4 regions of the Rahnella sp. PD4 genome follow, and region 2 is predicted to be linked to each of the others. Evidence: predicted binding sites of a transcription regulator. Region 2 holds the regulator's gene; each other region holds the start of a gene.
The links. Region 2 encodes CRP, which controls carbon source genes, mostly activating them, when cyclic AMP is high. Its sites were predicted from a motif close to ATGTGANNNNNNTCACAT; they were not measured.
Positions count from the first base shown of each region.

Region 1: ACOZIO_RS09785 (iron-containing alcohol dehydrogenase) is a predicted target of CRP. The motif match lies at 1,242-1,259, and genes of this name have one in related genera.
Region 3: rhaB (rhamnulokinase) is a predicted target of CRP. The motif match lies at 1,037-1,054, and genes of this name have one in related genera.
Region 4: ACOZIO_RS10630 (beta-galactosidase) is a predicted target of CRP. The motif match lies at 1,020-1,037, and genes of this name have one in related genera.

Region 1 covers NZ_JBLZQF010000003.1:201,587-203,794, forward strand. Annotated here, with positions in the region: gene ACOZIO_RS09785 (iron-containing alcohol dehydrogenase) at 1-1,135, opposite strand, end outside; gene dtnK (D-threonate kinase) at 1,327-2,208, shown strand, end outside.
Region 2 covers NZ_JBLZQF010000005.1:15,672-17,879, forward strand. Annotated here, with positions in the region: gene ACOZIO_RS14130 (OsmC family protein) at 1-302, opposite strand, end outside; gene crp (cAMP-activated global transcriptional regulator CRP) at 665-1,297, shown strand; gene ACOZIO_RS14140 (YccS/YhfK family putative transporter) at 1,359-2,208, shown strand, end outside.
Region 3 covers NZ_JBLZQF010000003.1:25,098-27,305, reverse strand. Annotated here, with positions in the region: gene rhaS (HTH-type transcriptional activator RhaS) at 1-822, opposite strand, end outside; gene rhaB (rhamnulokinase) at 1,162-2,208, shown strand, end outside.
Region 4 covers NZ_JBLZQF010000003.1:384,282-386,489, forward strand. Annotated here, with positions in the region: gene ACOZIO_RS10625 (LacI family DNA-binding transcriptional regulator) at 1-989, shown strand, start outside; gene ACOZIO_RS10630 (beta-galactosidase) at 1,124-2,208, shown strand, end outside.

The DNA of each region.
Region 1 (2,208 bases), on a different contig from region 2:
ATCTGATGCTGCGGTAAATTTCTTCTATTTGATTTTTCTCTACCGGCATGGGCACATTTTTAATCAAACGTTGTACCTCTATTGCCCCCTGCGACAAATAGGGAATGTCGTCAGGTGTGATATTCAGCTGGCTTAATTTGACCGGTAAATCCAGGCGATGTACCAGTGCGTCAAAATATTCCACCAGCGCATAGGATTTTTCTTCCTCACTTAATTTCAGGTCAGCGTCCGGAATTAAATCCCAGGCGCGGGCGAATTTACTGACCGCCGACGGTCGTACAAACGCCATGCACGGTGCCAGCAGAATGGCATTCGCAATCCCATGAGGAATGTGATATTTCCCGCCGAGCGGATAGGACATCGCATGCACCATATGCGTACCGGCATGGGCAATCGACGCGCCGCCGTAATAAGACGCCCACAGCATATCCAGCCGTGCTGCCAGATTTCCCGGCTCAGCGACGGCCGTTTCGATACTGGCGAACAGTTTCTTCATGCCGACCAGGGCAAAGTTGTCACTGACCGGACTGGCGATCACTGACGTAAAGCATTCGAACAGATGGCACAGCGCATCAATGCCGGTGGAGGCCGCGATGTGCGCAGGCATACTGGTGGTCAGTTCCGGCACCAGCGCCACATAATCAGGCAGCATCACTGGCGTAATAATGCCGACTTTGGTTTCCTTTTCCGGGATAGCCAGAATCGCGTTTGGCGTGGATTCTGACCCGGTGCCGGCAGTGGTCGGGATCAGCAAAGACGGGGTGCGGCGCTGCGGCTTTTCACCGGCCAGCAGGCTTTCCAGCGTGACGTTTTCATCGCCCGCACAAAGCAGGGAAAGCAGTTTTGCCACATCCAGCACGCTGCCGCCGCCTGCGCCAATCACCAGATCTACGACAGGCTTTTTCAGCGCGCTTAGGATCGCCGTCACGTCATGCTGGCTTGGCTCCGGCGGCACGTTATCAATTACCGTCACCTGACAGCCTGCTTTCTGCATCTGTGCTATCAGCGATTGCACCGGCGGCAGGCCGATAATGTTCTTATCGCTGACCAGTAGCACCTGTCGTTTTCCGGTCAGAAGGTAGCCAATGTCCTGTAATGACTGATAACCGCTGATGATCGTACTGTCTATATTCATGCCTGATTCCTGCCGTCTGAGTCTTTTGTAAGAGTGAGTTCAATCACCAAAGGTCGATATGCCTCACATCGTCAGGGCAATTTATAGGCGAAATTGAAGTTGAATAATTTGATGTTGCTCACATATAATCAATCATGATTGAATATAATCATATCCAGCAAGATTAACCCAACCCGATCCTTTACGGAGCCATGATGGCTGAAACACTGACAATCCCGGCGTATCGCACGCCTGCTGCGCTTCTGGTTATCGCTGACGATTTTACCGGCGCGAATGACACCGGCGTGGCGCTTGTCCGCCAGGGACTGACCGCGCATGTGCAGTTTGATATTCAGACGGAAGTGGAGAGGGGCAGCAGCGCAAGCGCGGTGATTTACAGCAGTGACAGCCGGGCGCTGAGCGCGGCACAGGCGGCACAGAAAGTGACCCTGGCTGTGCAGGCGGGAATGGCGGCCATCTCTGGTCAGCATTGGGTGTTTAAGAAAATTGATTCCACTCTGCGCGGTAATTTAGGGGCAGAAACCGAAGCGGCGCTGACGGCGCTCCATTGCCCGCTGGCGATTGTCGCTCCCGCTGTGCCTGCACTTGGTCGTGTGGTGGCGGATGGTAAATGTTACGTCAACGGCCAATTGCTGACTGAAACCGAATTTGCAAGCGATCCGAAAACGCCGGTGCATACCGCCAGCATAGCAGAGCGACTGGCTGAACAGACGTCGCTGAAACAGCACCACGTCAGCCTTGAAGCGTTACGAAGCGGTGATTTGCACAAAGTGATATTTGCTCTGGTGGCGTCCGGCGTCCGCATTCTGATAGCGGACAGCGAGACGCCAGAAGATCTGAAGCTGATTGTTCAGGCCGCTGAAAGCCTGCCATTCAGACCGCTGATGGTGGGGGCTTCGGGTCTTATCCATGCGCTGACCGATGCCGCGTTGCATGACAATGAACATCCTCCGGTGATATCCGGTAAGAAATTGCCGTTGCTGGCAGTGGTCGGTTCGATGAGTGAAATCGCCTTGCAACAGGTGGCCTGCGTAATGCAGCACAGAGCGATTTCGCTGCTGGATATCGATGTT
Region 2 (2,208 bases):
ACAATCTTATCGGTCAGATCCTTACCGGTGACGATAAAATGCAGATTGATATGCGTGAACAGACGCGGCGCTTCTTCGCGGCGTTGTGAAGTCAGCTTCACTTCACAATCACGCACGTCATTACGGCCTTTCTGTAAAATAGATACCACGTCAATTGCACTGCAGCCGCCTGCGGACATCAGTAACATTTCCATCGGGCTTGGGGCTTTATCGCCCGCGTTACCATCCATTGAAATCTGATGACCCGACGCTGACTCACCTAAAAAGGTCAGCCCTTCAACCCATTTGACACGTGCGTGCATGAACTATTCTCCCGGTGAATAAACTTTTAGAAATCTGCTCTCAGAGTACCCTTTAGACCAAAATCTGGCAACGTAACCCGATCGCCATCATGCTGAAGCGAGACAACAGAAGACAGCATCTCAAACCTGTGCTACAAACAAAGCCGAAACATACTTTCCAGTAAATTGCGGTGACGGTTTTTGCGGTTTAAGAACAGAACCCACGGTGTTAACAGCAATAAACAGGCTGTTGCACTCCGACATCCGCTTGCAGCATTTCTGGGGAGTTATATGCTGAAAGGGCGCTTTGGATTTGAAGTGCCATACAGGGAACTCTGAGCCCTGTGATTTTGGGCAGCGATAACAACAGAGGATAATAGCTAATGGTTCTCGGCAAGCCACAAACAGACCCGACTCTTGAATGGTTCCTGTCTCACTGTCATATACATAAGTATCCTTCTAAAAGTACGCTGATTCACCAGGGTGAAAAAGCCGAAACGCTTTACTACATCGTGAAAGGGTCAGTTGCTGTCCTGATTAAAGATGAAGAAGGCAAGGAAATGATACTGTCCTACCTTAACCAAGGTGACTTCATCGGTGAGCTGGGACTCTTCGAAGAAGGTCAGGAACGTAGTGCCTGGGTACGTGCTAAAACTGCCTGTGAAGTGGCTGAAATTTCGTATAAAAAGTTCCGCCAGCTGATTCAGGTTAACCCGGATATTCTGATGCGTCTCTCCGCGCAGATGGCCAACCGTCTGCAAGTGACGTCAGAGAAAGTCGGCAACCTTGCCTTCCTCGACGTAACCGGTCGTATCGCTCAAACGTTGCTCAACCTGGCTAAACAGCCTGATGCAATGACCCATCCGGACGGGATGCAAATCAAGATTACCCGTCAGGAAATTGGCCAAATCGTCGGTTGTTCACGTGAAACAGTCGGACGAATCCTCAAAATGCTGGAAGATCAGAGCCTGATCTCCGCACACGGGAAAACGATTGTCGTTTACGGCACACGTTAATCCCTCGAAAATTGGCGCGGCAGAATACTGTCGCGCCTTTTTTATGGGCTAAGCTTTACCCATGACGTTATGGCGAAAACTGTTTTACCATCCTGAAGTGAATTACGCGCTGCGCCAGACGCTGGTGTTGTGCCTGCCTGTTGGCATTTGCTGGCTGTTTGGCAACTTGCAAATGGGTCTGCTGTTTTCCCTCTGCCCGGCCTGCTGTAACATCGCCGGTCTGGATACCCCGCACAAACGCTTTTTCAAACGTCTGATCGTCGGCGGTTCACTGTTTGCCGTGAGCAGTATTCTGCTGCAACTGATGCTGGAAAACTGGCACGTTCCGCTGCCGCTGATCATGCTATCGCTGGCGTTATTGCTCGGCGTTACCGGTGAAATCAGCCCGTTACATGCGCGCCTGTTACCCGGCGCGCTGGTAGCCACTATTTTCACACTGAGTATGGTCGGCGTGCGCCCGATGTGGCAGGCACCGGTGCTGTTCGCAGCAGGCACAGCCTGGTACGGGGTGTTTAACTGGGTGTGGTTTCGTATTTCGCAAGAACAGCCTATGCGCGAAACGCTCAGCCAGCTTTATCTGCAACTCGCGGATTATTTCGAGGCCAAGTACAGTCTGCTGACGCAACATACCGATCCCGAGACGGCGTTGCCGCCATTACTTACCCGTCAGCAGCAGGTTATCGATCTGATTGCCCTGCTTTATCAGCAATTACACATGCTGCCACAACACGGACATCATCATCACCATAAGCGACTGTTTCAGCTTTTTCAGGTTGCTCTCGATTTGCAGGAGCACATTACCGTCAGCCTGCATCAGCCGGAGGAAGTACAGAAACTGGTTGAGGAAAGCCATGCAGAAGCGGTAATCCGCCGCAATGCGCAGGTGATTTCCACCCGTCTTCGGGTGATTG
Region 3 (2,208 bases), on a different contig from region 2:
CAACTGATCACGCATGAGTTTTGGCGACACCGAAAATTCCCGACGAAACTGTGTCGAGAAGTGGTTACTGTCACTGAACCCGCAGGCATAAGCGATATCGGTAATGCTTTGATCGCTATGATGTAAACGACGGCGCGCTTCCAGCAACCTCAGCCGGTTAAGATACCGCTGCGGCGTCATGCCAGTGTAATGCTTCATCTGACGATGTAATGTTCGCAGCGCCAGTGAGAAGCGTTCTGCAGCTTCAGTCCAGTTCACTTCCTCACTGTAATGCGACTGGAGCCATTGCAAAAGTTGATTGACCCTGTTTTCCGAGGTATCTCGCAATTGTGGCTGGAAACAATCCTGATAAAGCAGGATCAGCAATTGTAAAAACAGACTTTCACGGGTCGCGATATGTTCCATTTCAACGCTGTCCGGCAGTGCTTCAAGTTGTGTAATGCAGTTCAGCACCTGTGAAAGTACACACGGGCTGAGCTGCCAGTGGATCTGAGACTGATAGTGATGTTCCTGAGGAAGGAAGTGGCTGACGTCCTGAATGAAACGGAACGCCTTCGGTGAGCGGAACAACACATTTGTCAGACGTAAGTTATCAACATTTTCAAACAGATGATGATCACTGGCTCGCACGAAACAGACCGCACCGGCCGTCAGTGTATAAGGGTTGTCGTTAAAGATATGCACACCTGATCCGCTTTCCACCAGCATAATTTCATGGAAATCATGGTAGTGCTCCGGGAATACATCTTGTGGGAGCCGGCGCTCAACCGTCACGGTCAGCTCAGGCGCCGCAAAATAATCATCACCTCTCAGTAACGTCATGTATCACCTCCGGTTCAAAATCACTGTGCTTCGGGGAACAACCCTACCCTGCGGCCTGCTTTCCTGCCTTCAAACCACGGCAGTAAAAGCATCATAAACGGTCATATTTCAAAGATTCCCTCTGCCCTGATGCAGATCTGCGGCAAAGATCACAATCGCTTATGCCGCATTACTCAGCTGCGGATAGCCCTGTTTCAGCCAGCTTTGGAGCATTATGTGATCTGCCTCGCATCTACCTTTTTAATGCTGCCATCCTGCCAAAACCGGTGGCAATCACCGGAAGGTGCCTTTCAGGCGCTCCCCCTACACTGGCCATATCTTCGATAAGGAATGGCCGCTATGACAACTCACCATCTTGCCGCTATTGACCTCGGCGCTTCCAGCGGCCGGGTGATGCTGGCGACATTTACCCGTCAGGATCCCGATCCGGCAGCAACGCTGACATTGAAAGAAATCCACCGGTTTCCTAATAACCTGATCCGCGTTGATGGTCACGATACCTGGGACCTTGATGCGCTGGAAAAACACATTCTTGAAGGGCTGAATCGCCTTGATGCGTCCGGTGTTCAGCTTGACGGTATCGGGATTGATACCTGGGGGGTGGATTACGTCCTGCTTGATGCTCAGGGGCAGCGGGTCGGTTTGCCGGTTGCTTATCGTGACAACCGCACGGAAGGCGTGATGGCGCGGGTGGAACAGCAGTTTGGCCGTGAAAATTTGTACCAGAAAACCGGCATCCAGTTCATGCCGTTTAATACACTTTACCAACTGCGTGCATTGAGCGAACAGCAGCCTGACATCATCAATAAAGCGGCTCACATGCTGATGATCCCGGATTATTTCTTTTACCGCCTCACCGGCAAACTGAACTGGGAATACACCAACGCCAGCACCACGCAAATGCTCAATCTCGCCACCGGTGACTGGGACGAAGACTTGCTGAAACTGGCGGGTGTACCACGCCGCTGGTTACAAAAACCCACCCAGCCGGGTCATTCCCGGGGAGTGTGGAAAAGCCCCCGCGGCCGCAGCGTGCCGGTATTCAGCGTCGCGACGCACGATACTGCCAGCGCGGTGGTTGCCGCCCCGCTGACCCGTTCACACAGCGCCTACCTCAGTTCCGGCACCTGGTCGCTGATGGGCATTGAAAGCCCGCAAGCCTTTAACCATGCTGAGGCACTTCACGACAATATCACTAACGAAGGCGGCATTGATGGCAGCTATCGTGTATTAAGAAATATCATGGGGTTATGGTTGTTTCAGCGGGTTTGCCGCGAACTGAACATCCAGGATTTACCGTCACTCATCACGCTGGCTAAAAACGTCACGCCGTTCACTTATCTGATTAACCCGAACGAAGATCGCTTTATCAATCCTCCCTCCATG
Region 4 (2,208 bases), on a different contig from region 2:
TGTCGGTCAGAACGCGTAATAAAGTCGAACAGGCAATGGCGGCGCTCAATTACGTTCCGAACCGTGTCGCACAGCAACTGGCGGGGAAACAAAGTTATACGCTGGGTCTGGCGACCACTGAGCTGGCATTGCATGCGCCGTCACAAATTGCGTCAGCGATGAAAACCCGTGCTAATCAGTTAGGCTTCAACGTTGTGATTTCGATGATTGATAACCTGAGCCTGACCGCCTGTCGTGCGGCAGTAAACGAACTGATGTCGCAGCGGGTAGATGGCGTGCTGATTAACGTGCCGTTGTCGAATGACGATGCGGGGGCTATTGCGCAGTTGTGCGGCAACTTACCGGCGTTGTTTCTGGATGTAGATCCTGAAGCTGATGTGTTCAAAATTCTGTTCGATCCTCACTGCGGGGCAGAGCAGGGCGTGGCGCATTTACTGGCGCTCGGGCATCAGCAGATTGCCGTACTGACCGGCCCGCTCGAGTCCATCTCTGCACGGCTGCGTTATGAAGGCTGGCTGAAGACGCTGGCATTGCACGATATTACGCCCTGTGCGGTTCAGCATGGTGACTGGAGCGCGGCTTCGGGTTATCAGCAGGCATTATTGTTGCTCAGTCAGCCCGAACGTCCTACGGCGATTCTGGTTGCCAATGACCAGATGGCGCTCGGCGTTCTGCGTGCTGTCCATGAGTTTGGTCTGCGGGTACCGGAACAAATTTCGGTGATGGGTTATGACGATACTGAAGACAGCGCATTTTTCTTCCCGCCGCTGACCACAATCAAACAGGATTTCCGCCTGCTCGGTCACGAAAGCATTAACCGGCTGGTGGAGCATCTGCATACGCATGGCGATCATCAGCAATCCTCGCTGTTACTGCCCACTTCTTTGGTTGAACGCCACACGACCGCCAGACCGGGCACAAACCCGGTGTCACAGGAAGCCTTATCGCAGGAGCTGATCCGCATCGCGCGTCAGCTTAGCGCGCTCTGAACCGGATTTAACCCTCCCATGACGCGGAATTTGTGATCCGCGTCCCTTTCCCGCATACCTCCGCTTTACTTACTCGTCCGGGTTACGCATGTTTATCATATTGTGAGCGCATAACAATTTACCGGGGAGATATTATGACAACATCAGCGGAAGATAAATTATCATCGCTGGCCACTGTTCTGGCCCGCCGTGACTGGGAAAAACCGGCCTCGACACAGTGCAACAGGTTACCTGCACACCCGCCGTTTAACAGCTGGCGGGATGCAGAAGAAGCGAGAGATAATAAGGCTTCAGGAAACATCCGTAGCCTGAATGGCGAGTGGGCATTCAGCTATTTTAACCGTCCTGAAGCCGTGCCGGAGCAATGGCTGCAACAGGATCTGGCAGGTGCCGACGCTGTGCAGGTGCCATCAAACTGGCAACTGGCGGGTTATGACGCACCGATTTATACCAACGTTCAATACCCCATCCCCGTCAATCCGCCGTTTGTACCGGCAGAAAATCCTACGGGTTGTTACTCGCTCACAGTTTCTGTGGATAATGACTGGCTGAGCAGCGGGCAGACGCGCATTGTGTTCAACGGCGTTAACTCTGCTTTCTATTTATGGTGTAACGGCCGGTGGATCGGGTATTCACAGGACAGCCGTTTACCGGCGGAATTCGATCTTAGTGGTGTACTGCACGCCGGTGAAAACCGTCTGGCGGTCATGGTGCTGCGCTGGAGTGACGGCAGTTATCTGGAAGATCAGGATATGTGGCGGATGAGCGGGATCTTCCGCGACGTCACCTTGCTGCATAAACCGGCGGAGCAGATTACCGACTTACAGGTGCGCACGCATTTGTTTCATGGCTTCACGCAGGCCGAACTGGAAGTGCAGGTCAGCGCCGCCGTGCCGCAGGAAAACGCAGCGGATTACCAGATACGCGTCCAGTTGTGGCAGGGCGACAAGCCGGTTGCACAGCATCTGCAACCACTCGGCAGCGAAATCATTGATGAGCGCGGGTCGGCATTTGACCGAACCACGCTGCGTTTGCCGGTCAGCCAGCCTGCGTTGTGGAGCGCTGAGCAGCCCGCCCTCTATCGCGCTGTCGTTTCCCTGATTTCTCCGCAGGGGCAGCTTATTGAAGCTGAAGCCTGCGATGTGGGCTTCCGTCAGGTAGAAATCAGCAACGGATTGCTGAAAGTGAACGGCCAGCCGGTGTTGATCCGCGGCACCAA